DNA from 2 places in the uncultured Halopseudomonas sp. genome. Region 1 is predicted to be linked to the other one. Evidence: predicted binding sites of a transcription regulator. Region 1 holds the regulator's gene; the other holds the start of a gene.
What was found. Region 1 encodes sigma-54, which starts transcription at its own class of promoters, with help from an activator protein. Its sites were predicted from a motif close to ANTGGCATNNANNTTGCTNT; they were not measured.
Positions count from the first base shown of each region.

Region 2: AAC076_RS08770 (CmpA/NrtA family ABC transporter substrate-binding protein) is a predicted target of sigma-54. The motif match lies at 2,197-2,216, and genes of this name have one in related genera.

Region 1 is NZ_CAXBOV010000009.1:22,221-28,614, reverse strand. Features, by position in the region: gene rapZ (RNase adapter RapZ) at 1-421, opposite strand, end outside; gene ptsN (PTS IIA-like nitrogen regulatory protein PtsN) at 427-882, opposite strand; gene raiA (ribosome-associated translation inhibitor RaiA) at 903-1,211, opposite strand; gene AAC076_RS06220 (RNA polymerase factor sigma-54) at 1,303-2,802, opposite strand; gene lptB (LPS export ABC transporter ATP-binding protein) at 2,886-3,626, opposite strand; gene lptA (lipopolysaccharide transport periplasmic protein LptA) at 3,638-4,168, opposite strand; gene lptC (LPS export ABC transporter periplasmic protein LptC) at 4,155-4,733, opposite strand; gene AAC076_RS06200 (HAD hydrolase family protein) at 4,733-5,257, opposite strand; gene AAC076_RS06195 (KpsF/GutQ family sugar-phosphate isomerase) at 5,275-6,246, opposite strand.
Region 2 is NZ_CAXBOV010000013.1:15,894-22,287, forward strand. Features, by position in the region: gene AAC076_RS08760 (alginate export family protein) at 1-386, shown strand, start outside; gene glpD (glycerol-3-phosphate dehydrogenase) at 437-1,969, opposite strand; gene AAC076_RS08770 (CmpA/NrtA family ABC transporter substrate-binding protein) at 2,387-3,793, shown strand; gene AAC076_RS08775 (ABC transporter permease) at 3,825-4,841, shown strand; gene AAC076_RS08780 (ABC transporter ATP-binding protein) at 4,870-5,742, shown strand; gene AAC076_RS08785 (DUF1631 family protein) at 5,746-6,394, opposite strand, start outside.

The DNA.
Region 1 (6,394 bases):
TGGTGTCGATCTTGAGGTTGGCCAGGTCGATAATGGGCTCGAGCAATCTCAGCTCAGCCGCAATGGCCTCAGCCAGGGAGTGGCTCTGGTCAGTGAGAGGGTGCTTGCGACGGGTTTCTGAAAAACGCTTTATCAGTACTTCGTCGGTGGCTGCGAGAAAAATCACATCACAGGTAATGCCGCTGTTGCGCACCTGCGCCAGCAATTCGGGAAACCGCTGCAGATCACTGCGCAGATTCCTCGCATCGATACTTATGGCGACTTTGGGTAATTGCATGCCAGCGTCGTTCGCCTGGCGCGCCAGGTCCGGCAAAAGCCCTGCCGGCAGGTTATCAATGCAATAAAATCCGTTATCTTCAAGCAGATGCAACGCTGTGCTTTTGCCTGATCCTGAGCGACCACTGACGACGACCAGATGCATGGGGCTCAGGTACCCGTGTCTGAAGTTATGATCCGATACAACGTATCGGCATCATCTGCTTCGCGCAGGGAGTCACGCAGATTTGCCTGGTCGAGCTTTTCGGCGAGCATCTTGAGAATCTGCAGATGTTGTTCGGTGGCTTCCTGGGGAACCAGCAGCACGAAAATAAGATCGACAGGCTCTCCGTCCAGTGCGTCGAAATCGATTTTCGATTGCAGTTGGAAGAGGGCGCCTACCGGCTTGTGGCAATCCTCCAGGCGACAGTGGGGTATGGCTATGCCATTACCAAATCCTGTCGAGCCGAGCTTCTCCCGGGCTATCAGGTTCTGATAAATGCTGTCTGGATCAAGATGGCTGTGCTGGGCAATCATCTTGCCGATCAGTTCGAGCATCTTTTTCTTGGAGCCCCCCTGCACGCCGGCAAAGGTGCGCTGGGGGGTCAGTATGTGATCAATTTGCATGGGTTTTGGCTACGGTTGCCTTAGCGGTCGTTGACGCCTTGCTGGCGATTGAGGTTCTTTTCCTTGTGCTTTATCAGCTGCCGATCAAGCTTGTCGGTCATCAGGTCGATTGCGGCGTACATGTCTGTATGCTCGGCGTTGGCGACTACTTCACCGCCGGCTACATGCAGGATCGCTTCAGCTTTCTGTCGGAAGTTTTCGACTTCGAGTATGACCTGGACGTTGGTTATCTTGTCGAAATGTCGCTCCAGGCGGGACATTTTCTCATTCACGTAATTGCGCAGTGGATCGGTAATGTCGAGCTGATGACCGCTTAGGTTCAGTTGCATATGACTTCTCCTGATTGGCTTGATGAAACAGGGAAACGAAGTCGGTTCCCCATAGTGCCCACTCTTGTACTGTGCGTATCAGGCCCGCCGATCAGACAATCCGCTTGCGCTCGCTTGACGGAGCAATGTTGAGCGATTCGCGGTACTTGGCGATAGTACGGCGGGCTACATCAATTCCCTGCTCTTCCAGTAAACCAGCGATCTTGCTGTCGCTCAACGGTTTCTTCGGGTTTTCTGTCGAGACCAGTTTTTTGATCAGTGCCCGAATGGCCGTAGATGAAAATTCGCCGCCCTCAGATGTACCGACATGGCTCGAGAAAAAATACTTGAGCTCGAAAATACCCCGTGGTGTGTGCATGAACTTCTGCGTGGTAACCCGCGAGATGGTTGATTCATGCATGCCTACCGCTTCGGCAATATCGTGCAGGACCAGGGGCTTCATGGCCTCCTCGCCGTACTCGAGAAACTCGCGCTGGTGCTCGACGATCTGGGTCGCGACCTTCATCAGTGTTTCATTGCGGCTTTGCAGGCTCTTGATGAACCAGCGTGCTTCCTGCAGGTTATTACGCAGGTAGGTGTTGTCCGAGCTGGAGTCGGCGCGCCGTACCATGGAGGCGTACTGACTGTTGACACGGATCTTGGGAACGGATTCCTGGTTGAGTTCGACAATCCAGCGGTTGCTGTCGCGGCGGACGATCACGTCGGGAATCACATATTCGGGTTCACCCGAGGCTATTTCCGAGCCTGGGCGGGGATTGAGCGTCTGGATGAGCGCGATGACGCGACCCAGTTGGTCCTCTTTCAGGCGTGTGCGACGCATCAACTGACTGAAGTCGCGACTGCCGAGCAGGCCCAGATGATCACGCACAACCTTTTGCGCCTGCTCCAGCAGGGGAGTATCGGGTGGCAGTTGGCGGAGTTGCAGCAACAGGCATTCACTCAGATCCCGCGCACCTACACCTACTGGCTCGAACTGCTGAATCCGGTGCAGCACCATTTCAACTTCGTCGAGCTCGACTTCGCGTTCTGGATCGATGGAGGCAAGGATCTCCTCCAGGGGCTCTTCAAGGTAACCATCAGCATTGATTGCATCAATAATCGAGAGCGCTATCAGCTGATCGGTTTCCGAAAGCGGAATCAGGTTCAGTTGCCACTCCAGATGGCTTTGCAGGGTTTCGCCGGTACCGGTGCGGGACGTGAAATCCCAGTCGTCATCATCGCCGCTGGGTAGTGAGCTTGCTGAGGTCTGATAGACGTCTTCCCACTGGGTATCGACGGGCAGCTCGCTGGGGATCTGTTCATTCCAGTTGCCTTCTTCGGCGGCCTGTGAATGTTGATCAATAGCATCCATTTCAACGGGTTCGGGTACAGAGACAGCGGGCGCTTCGTCATTGTCGGCGCCATCGGTCCCGGAGCTGCCATGATCGTCGTCGCCCTCGTCAGCCATTTCCAGCATGGGATTGGCTTCCAGAGCCTCCTGGACTTCCTGCTGGAGGTCGAGACTCGATAGTTGGAGCAATCTGATGGCCTGCTGCAGCTGCGGCGTCATCGTCAGCTGCTGCCCCATCTTGAGGACGAGCGTAGGTTTCATTATCGGACGTATTACCTTATGCGCTGTTACTGGCGTTGGTTCTTGGCTGGCCTGAATCTAGCATGCCTGAATTGGGCCTGATTTTATAGCCGGAACTCATGGCCCAGATACACATCCTTGACCAGCTGATTGTCGAGTACAGCCTGTGCGTTACCCTCGGCAATGATGTGGCCGTCGCTGACAATATAAGCCTTGTCGCAGATGTCGAGGGTCTCGCGCACGTTGTGGTCGGTGATCAGTACACCGATGCCTTTGTCCCTGAGATGCTGGATGATCTGTTTTATATCGTTTACCGATATGGGATCCACACCGGCAAAGGGTTCATCGAGCAGTATGAATTTTGGATCGCTTGCCAGTGCGCGCGCAATCTCTGCACGGCGGCGCTCTCCGCCGGACAGACTCATGCCCTTGCTGTCGGCAAGGTGGTGGATATGAAATTCGTGCATCAAGGAGCTCAGCTTGTCGAGCCGGCCCTTGCGGTCCAGATCCTTGCGAGTCTGCAGTATCGCCATGATGTTGTCGGCGACGCTCAGTTTGCGGAAGATGGATGCCTCCTGGGGGAGGTAGCCGATGCCCTGGCGGGCGCGACCGTGCATAGGCAGATGCGTCACGTCGAAACCATCGACCAGTATGTGGCCATTATCGGCCTTCACCAGCCCAACAATCATATAGAAACAGGTGGTCTTGCCCGCGCCATTGGGGCCCAGCAATCCGACTACTTCGCCGCTGCGGATAGAGATGGAGACATCTTCAACGACCTTTCGCGCCTTGTAGGCCTTGGCCAGATGGCGCGCTTCGAGAATGGTTGCAGCAGATTCGGTCATGGAGGATCCGGTCATGGATTGGCCGCTTCATCGCGCTGGCGTGGCTGAATCACTATTTCGATGCGTCCCGGATCACCCGAGCCGCCCGCTGTCGGGCGCCCAGCATCCACAATCTGTTTGTTGATGTCATAGCTGACGTAGTCGCCCTGAAAGGTGTTGCCGCGCTGTTCCAGGCGTGCACGGTCAATCAACACTATTCGTTCGCTATCGGCGAAGTATTCGATGGTCTGGGCACGGGCGTTCACTTCGCCATCGTTCGGACCCGGGGTCTGGGCGTAGGTTGCCGGGCTTCCCACACTGGTTATCTTGCTCACTGCGCCGTCACTGTCGGTAGCCAGCGTGACCTGGTTTCCGGTGAGGCGCATGCTGCCCTGGGTAATGATGACGTTACCTCGGTAGACAGCGGTGTTGCGACGCTCGTCCAGCGAGGCGCTGTTGGCCTGGATACGGATCGGCTGGTTGCTGTCCTGGGGTAATGCCACTGCCGGCAGGCTGGCAACCATTAGCAGTGCAGCCACAGACAGGAATTTATTGCAGCTCATGCTGACCTCGTACGTTGGACAGCAGCTCCAGGCGGCCGTCATCTAGAAAAACCTGCATGCCGTCAGCGGTTGTCACGCTGCCAGCGTTCTCGATTCTAACGCTTTGTGCCGTTTCGGCATAATCACGCTCGGGAAACAGGGTCAGGGCCTGCGTTGTCATGCGTCTTGATGGGTCGTTCGGATCCTGACGCTGCAGCAGCACATCGTTCATCAGGTCGACCTGATCTCCGCCTTTGGTCACCGAGCCCTGTTGTGCCCGAAGCAGCCATGGATGCTCTTCGCCAGGGCGATAGTACAACAGATTCGGTTGCTCCAACTGCGTGCTGTCATCAGTGCGTTGATGTGTCGCCCGGGCGCTGCGCAACTGGTATGCAGGTGTTCCCTGTTCGTTGAACATGAGGATCTGCGTGTTTTCCATGAAAAAGTCCGGTTGCAGAGGATCAGTCACCAGTATCTCCTGGTCGAAGGAGGAAGGACGAATATTGAAATACCCTACGGCCAGTGCCAGGGCTACTGTCAGTCCTACAAGCCCTGCAGTGCGTAAGTAGCGCGGGATGGCAATCATCAGAGATAAGCCTCGCGTGTCTTGTCCAGCGTGCCCTGTGCGGCCATGATCATTTCACAGAATTCTCGGGCGGCCCCAGCACCACCAGCAGCCCCGGTGACGCAGTGGGCATGCTCGCGCACAAAACTGTCAGCCGTGGCCACGGCCACACCCAGCCCGACGCGGCGCATGACCGGAAGGTCTGGCAAATCATCACCGAGAAAGGCGATCTGCTCGAGCTCGAAAGGCAGTATCGCGCGTAGCTCGGACAGTGCGTTGAGCTTGTCCTCGCGGCCCTGGATCAGGTGCTTGATCCCCAGATTAGCTGCCCGCTTCTCCACCAGCGGTGACTTGCGACCACTGATAATCGCCACTTCCACCCCTGATGCCATCAGCATCTTGATGCCATGACCATCCAGAGTGTTGAAGGACTTGAACTCGGTACCGTCCGGCATGAAGAACAGCTTGCCGTCAGTCAGCACGCCGTCGACATCAAAGATCGCCAGCCGAATGCCCGCTGCACGGCGGCCAAGGTCTGTATCCATGCCGGTTGTTGATGGGTTCATACCACCCCCGCGCGCAGTAAATCATGCATATTAAGTGCGCCCACCGGGCGTCCATCCTGGTCGATCACGAAAAGGCCATTGATCTTGGCGTCCTCCATGATTTTCAACGCCTCGGCGGCGAGGGCGCCCTGGCTTACGGTCTTGCATTGCGGCGTCATCACCAGGGCAATGCTGGAGGTATGGATATCCAGATTCTGGTCCAGCGTGCGACGCAGGTCGCCATCGGTGAATATCCCGGCAAGTCGGCCTTGCTGGTCCGATACGCCAGTCAGGCCCAGACCCTTGCGGGTCATTTCCAGCAGTGCGTCGCGCAGGGACGTCTCCGGGGCGACCATGGGCATACGCTCCCCGCCATGCATGATGTCGTCCACCAATAGCAGCAGTCGGCGTCCGAGTGTGCCGCCAGGGTGAGAAAAGGCAAAATCCTCGGCGCTGAAACCGCGGGCTTCAAGTAGGGCGATAGCCAGAGCGTCGCCCATGACCAATGCGGTAGTCGTGCTGGATGTGGGTGCCAGATTTAGCGGACAGGCTTCCTGGGCAACACCGGTATGCAGGTTGGCCAAGGCAGCTTTGGCCATGACTGATTCCGGATTGCCGGTAATGCTGATCAGCGGCACGCCAAGACGCTTGAGCAATGGCAGTAGTGTGACTACTTCGGCTGTGTTGCCCGAGTTGGACAAGGCAATGACCACGTCCTGCCGGGTAATCATGCCCATGTCGCCGTGGCTGGCCTCGCCCGGATGTACAAAAAAAGCCGGGGAGCCAGTGCTGGCCAGGGTAGCTGCTATCTTTTTGCCTATGTGTCCCGACTTGCCCATGCCGGTCACCACAATGCGTCCGGTGCATGCCAGCAAGGCTTGGCATGCCTTTACGAAGTCGTCATCAAGACGTTCCAGCAGGCTGTGAACCGCGTCACGTTCCATCTCGATACTGCGCCGCGCGGAGGCTGTAAAATCAAATTCAGGCATATGCACACTTCATCTGTAAACAGGTCCAGGAGTATAGCCGCTTGTTGGCGTTAACTCATCCGTTCGCGGCTCCAGTGCGGCTTTCGAGGTCGTGCCGGGCCGGCAATGTGTTGGTGGATATTGCGCCGTGGTTTAATTGTTCAGCCCT
Region 2 (6,394 bases), on a different contig from region 1:
TGCTGGAACTGGGCGCCGCCCTTGGCGGTATGTCTGCTCGTTTAGGTCACGAGGTTCTGGGTGTGGATGGGAGTGCCTTCAGCACCCCCTTGGCCACCGCGCATGCGTTCAACGGCTGGGCCGACGTGTTTCTGGTTACGCCAGCCGATGGCCTGCAAGATAGCTATCTGAAGCTCGCTGGCACGCTGTCCGGTACCGGCTTGGCCGCGGCCTATCATGATTTCTCGGCTGACCGGGGTGGTGACAACTATGGATCTGAGATCAACCTTCAAGCGACACGAAGTTTTGGTCGGGTAAACATGTTGGCCAAGTACGCGCGCTATCGGGCTGATGATTTCGCCGTTGATACCAGCAAGTTCTGGTTGATGGCTCAGGTGACCTTCTAGTCCGGCACTTTCGATTGATCAGTTGATTGCCGTATCGATCTATTGTTGGATCAAGCCGGGCAGGGTGACCTGTCTGGCATTTTATCCAGCGACCGCTGAATGAAGGCAGTCAGGGCATTTTTGTCGATCTGTTGTAAGCGCAGGCCCAGTTTGGTACGGCGCCAGAGAACGTCGTCTGCTGTTAAAGCCCATTCGTTTTTAATCAGATACTTCACTTCGCAGGCATACAGATTGGCACCGAAATGTTCGCCAAGATCTGCTATAACGCCGCACTCACCAAGCAGGTCCCGGGACAGAGTGCCGTAGGTACGTACCCAGCGCGCGGCCAGGTCTGCGGGCAGCCAAGGATAGCGTTTGGCAAAATCGGCTGTGAGGGATGCATGGTCCGCAAAATCGCCCCCCGGCAAGCTGGCGCTGCGTGTCCAGGCTGGGCCCGCCTGGGGGAAGAATTCACCGAGACTATCAACTGCTGCTTCGGCCAGTTTGCGGTAGGTGGTGATCTTGCCGCCGAAAACAGACAGTAGTGGAGCGTTTCCGGGCTTGGCGTCAAGCTCGAATGAATAATCACGGGATGCTTTCTGGGCACTGGCTGACTCGTCATCCATCAGTGGTCGTACCCCGGAAAAGTCCCAGACGATATCCCCGAGGCTAAGTTGCTGGCGAAAGTGATCATTAACCACGTCAATCAGGTAGGTCTTTTCCTCTGGTGATATGCATACCTCGGACGGATCGCCTTCATAGTCGACATCCGTGGTGCCTATCAACGAGAAGTCATCCTCGTAAGGGATGACAAAAACTATTCGCCCATCCTTGTTCTGGAGAATGTAGGCCTGCTCGCCAATATCCATGCGAGGCACAACAATATGGCTGCCCTTTACCATGCGTATCTGTCTGGGCGCGGTTTGTTGCAGTGCTTCACTGAACAGGCGACTGACCCAGGGGCCTGCAGCGTTGATCAGTGCGCGGCAGCTATGACTGCTAGTTGCCCCGGTCGACTGGTCCTGCAGGGTAACGTGCCATAGGCCGTCGTTCCGTTCGGCCCGGATGCAACGGCTGCGCGTACGTATCGTGGCGCCGTGCCGATGCGCGGCTGTGGCGCAGAGAACTACAAGGCGCGCGTCATCCACCCAGCCGTCTGAGTATTCGAAGCCACGATCAATACTACTTACCAGAGGGCTGTCACCCCCGAACTGCAAGCTGCGGGAGGCTGGTAGCAGCTCGCGTTTGGCCAGGTGGTCATAAAGGAAGAGGCCAATGCGAATCATCCAGGCTGGCCGGAGATGCGGCCGGTGGGGCAGGCGAAAGCGCAGGGGCCACATTATATGAGGTGCATTGCGCAGCAGCGCCTCGCGTTCGGCCAGTGCCTCGCGGACCAGACGGAATTCATAGAACTCGAGGTAGCGCAGGCCGCCGTGAATCAGTTTGCTGCTACGTGAAGAAGTTGCCGACCCCAGATCGTCCATCTCACAGAGCAATACTTTCAATCCGCGCCCGGCAGCATCCATTGCAATACCACTGCCATTGGCGCCACCGCCAATGACAATAACATCCTCAATTTGCTGCGTTGGCTGGCGTTGTAACATCGAACGGCCCCGGTCGCTGTTTGAAAAGTGTCTTTCAATACTACACATCAATTCGCGTTCGGGTCATGTGTATCGCTGAATGCGATGCAGGCAGAAGCGTAGCAACGCGCTTTGTGACGCACATCAGGGGTGCGTTGTCTCGGTTTCTGCACTGAAGCAAGGCATTTACATCCGCGGGCGGTGCGGATGATTTTGTTTTTTTACAACCAAATCAAGTGCATGTGATTTCTGGCATAACCATTGCTCACTGAAACAATAGCTAACGATACTTTTGGTGTTTAACAGCTTTCATCACATTTTGGGCAAAGGCGTCCACCGGCATGATCCATTCAGGTCATGCCCGTGGGCGTTTTTTTATGCGCGTCTTTCAGACGTAGCCTCTTTGCCGAAAGACATATAAGTCAGAGGAGACCGACCATGAACCTTTTTTCCGTAAATAATTTGTCATCGGGTGCAGGGTGCAGCCCCCGCAGCTTAGCCATGGGTTTCGGCCTGGTTGTCGGGCTGGGCCTGTTGTCGGTAGGAAGTGTCCAGGCGCAGGGCGCCCTGGAGAAGGAGGATCTCAAGTTCGGCTTCATCAAGCTGACCGACATGGCGCCCCTGGCGATCGCATACGAGAAAGGTTACTTCGAGGATGAGGGTCTCTATGTCACGTTGGAAGCACAGGCCAACTGGAAGGTCCTGCTGGACAGAGTAATTGACGGCGCGCTGGATGGAGCCCACATGCTGGCCGGGCAGCCCCTGGGTGCAACCATCGGCTTTGGTACCGAGGCGCATATCGTCACCGCGTTCTCAATGGACCTCAACGGCAATGCGATTACCGTCTCAAACGATGTGTGGGAAAAGATGAAGCCGCATGTAGCCCACGAGAACGGCAAGCCGGTCCACCCGATCACCGCTGACGCGCTCAAGCCAGTGGTTACCGAGTATCGCAATCAGGGTAATCCGTTCAAGATGGGCATGGTTTTTCCAGTTTCTACACACAACTATGAACTGCGTTACTGGTTGGCGGCGGGTGGCCTGCATCCGGGCTTCTATGCGCCACTCAAAGGCCACAGCTCGGGTCAGCTCAATGCCGACGTGCTGCTATCCGTGACCCCGCCGCCGCAGATGCCCTCGACCATGGAGGCTGGCACGATTCACGGTTATTGCGTAGGTGAGCCCTGGAACCAGCAGGCAGTTGCCATGGGTATTGGCGTGCCGGTCGTCACCAATTATCAGATATGGAAGAACAACCCTGAGAAAGTCTTTGGTGTCAGCAATGAATGGGCCGAGCAGTATCCCAATACGCATATTGCCGTGGTCAAGGCACTGATCCGCGCGGCGAAATGGCTGGACGAAAACGACAATGCCAACCGGGAGGAAGCGGTGGAGATTCTCTCTCGCTCCTACTACGTGGGTGCCGATGCAGAGGTCATTGCCAACTCCATGACGGGCACCTTCGAGTACGAGAAGGGCGATAAGCGGCCAGTACCCGACTTCAATGTGTTTTTCCGCCACAACGCCACTTATCCGTTCTACTCGGATGCGATCTGGTTTCTGACCCAGATGCGCCGCTGGGGCCAGATCCCCGAAGGCAAACCGGACAGCTGGTACATGGACACCGCGAAAAAAGTCTATCGCCCCGATATCTATGCCCAGGCTGCTACTGCCTTGATCAGCGAAGGGAAGATGCAGGCCTCGGAATTTCCTGATTTCGCCACCGAAGATGGCATACGCGATACCGCCAGTGAATTCATCGATGGTATTCCCTACGACGCCAACAAGCCCAATGCCTACCTGGACAGTCTGGCGATTGGTCTAAAGGGCGATGAGTCGATTTGAATCCACTACAACCATCAAGGCAGGTTATGTCATGAGCAGAATCATTCATTACATGGAAATGACCGGCTTCAACTGGCTGGTACCGGTGGTTCGGCTCGCCAAGGGTGAGAATCGCCGGGAGCAGGCGCTGGATCTGTTCAATCAGCTCGGACTGCCGCTGATTGCCATCGGAATCTTTCTCCTGCTTTGGGCCGGCGCGGCCTCGCAGGTCAAGACCAGTCTGGGCGAGCTGCCAGGTCCGGTACAGGTATGGGAGCAGGCCGGTAACCTCTACGACGACCACCTGCGTGAGCGTGAGCGAGGCGAGGCGTTTCTCGAGCGTCAGCGGGTGCGTAATGAGGAGCGTTTGGCCGCTGATCCTACAGCAGAGGTACGCTGGCGCGAGTACACAGGGAAGGCAACCTTTATCGACCAGATCTTCACCAGTCTGAAAACCGTATTTGCCGGCTTTGTTGTCGCGAGTCTGATAGCGATTCCGATTGGGGTTGCCTGTGGCCTGAGCCAGAAGCTGTATCACGCAATCAGTCCGCTGGTGCAGATACTCAAGCCGGTCTCACCGCTGGCCTGGCTGCCAATAGTGACCATGGTAGTGAGCGCGGTATACGTATCGGATGATCCTTTCTTCCAGAAGTCCTTCATCACCTCCGCGATCACGGTCACGTTGTGCTCGCTGTGGCCCACTCTGATCAATACAGCCGTTGCGGTGGGCTCGATTGATCGGGACTGGATCAACGTCGGCAAGGTCATCCGTTTGCCGTTATCGAGCCAGGTATTCAAGATCGCCATTCCTGCGGCACTGCCAATGATCTTTACCGGTCTGCGGATATCCCTGGGCATCGGCTGGATGGTCCTGATCGCCGCGGAAATGCTGGCGCAGAATCCCGGCCTGGGCAAGTTCATCTGGGATGAGTTCCAGAACGGCAGTTCTGATTCCCTGGGTCGTATCATGGTTGCAGTGCTGACCATCGGCTTTATCGGTTATCTGCTCGACTGGATGATGGTGACGCTGCAGAAGTGTCTTTCCCATGACAAGCAGGCTGGCCAGTAAACGGTAGCCACACACAAGAGGTATCCCCATGTCAGTTATCCAAATGATCCGCGAACTGAGTCCGGGCGAACCAGCCCGGGAGTCAGTCGCTCCTTCCGAGCGCAGCAATACCGGTTTTCTTGAGCTGAGCGGCGTATCGATTGATTTTCCTACCCGTGGCGGTGTTTTTCGCGCCCTTGATAACGTCAATCTGAAAATTGCCAAGGGTGAGTTTGTATCCGTTATCGGGCATTCCGGCTGCGGCAAATCCACTGTTCTGAATATTGTTGCCGGGCTTAGTCAGGCCACCGAGGGTGGGGCGATCCTGCAGGGGCGTGAGGTTAATCAGCCGGGGCCAGACCGGGCTGTGGTGTTCCAGAACCATGCCCTATTACCCTGGCTGACCTGTTATCAGAATATCGAGTTGGCAGTTAAGACCATCTTCAAGGGACGCAAGAACCGCAAGGAAATGCGCGAATGGATCGAGCATAACCTGCGGCTGGTGCATATGGATCATGCGATGCACAAGTATCCCTCGGAGATATCCGGTGGTATGAAGCAGCGCATCGGTATTGCCAGAGCTCTGGCCATGGAGCCGATTCTGTTGTTGATGGATGAGCCCTTTGGCGCCCTGGATGCTCTGACCCGTGCGCACCTGCAGGACTCGGTCATGGCCATTCAGGCCGAATTGAAGAACACCGTGCTGATGGTTACCCATGACGTCGATGAAGCGGTTCTGTTATCAGACAAGATCGTCATGATGACCAATGGTCCAGCTGCGAGTATCGGAGAGGTTCTGGATATACAGCTTGAGCGCCCGCGCGAGCGCTTGAGCCTGGCCGGCGATACACGTTACAACCAGTACCGCGCAGAAGTCCTGCGGTTTCTGTATGAGCGGCAGCGTCGACCAGAGGAAGCCTGAGAGTCATGCCATCTGAGGGTCCAGGTCTGAACCTGTGACCACGAGGTCCTCAAGCAGCACTGGCAATCCATGCACGTGACCCTGGGCGTAGTCGACGCCGATCGAAGTAACCGTTGCAAGGATCTCCTTGTTGGTGACGTATTCAGCCACCACCTGCTTTTGCAGATAGTGGCCCATCTCGGTTATTGAGCGCACCAAGGCGAAATCCACGTCGCTGGTGGTGATCTCCCGAATAAAAGTACCGTCGATCTTGATGAAATCCACTGGCAATCGCTTGAGGTAGGAATAGGACGATTGACCCACACCAAAATCATCCAGGGAGAAGCGACAGCCGATGCTGCGCATCTCCGAGATGAAGTCTGCAGCGTCCTCAAGATTGGCAACAGCGGTACTTTCGGTGATCTCGAAAACCAGCTTGTCTCGGGGTACCTGGTAGCGCACAAGGGCATCAAAAATGAAGTCGAGGAAGGTCTCGTCGTTCATGGAGTGTCCGGACAGATTGATCGAAAATCCGCCAGACATGCGCAGTTGCTCGGGATGCTCCATCATCCAGCGCAGGACCGTCTCGATCACCCAGCGATCCACCGAGCCCATGCGGTTGAAGTCCTCTGCAGCCTTTATAAAGCCAGCGGGTGGTATGTGTTCACCCTGT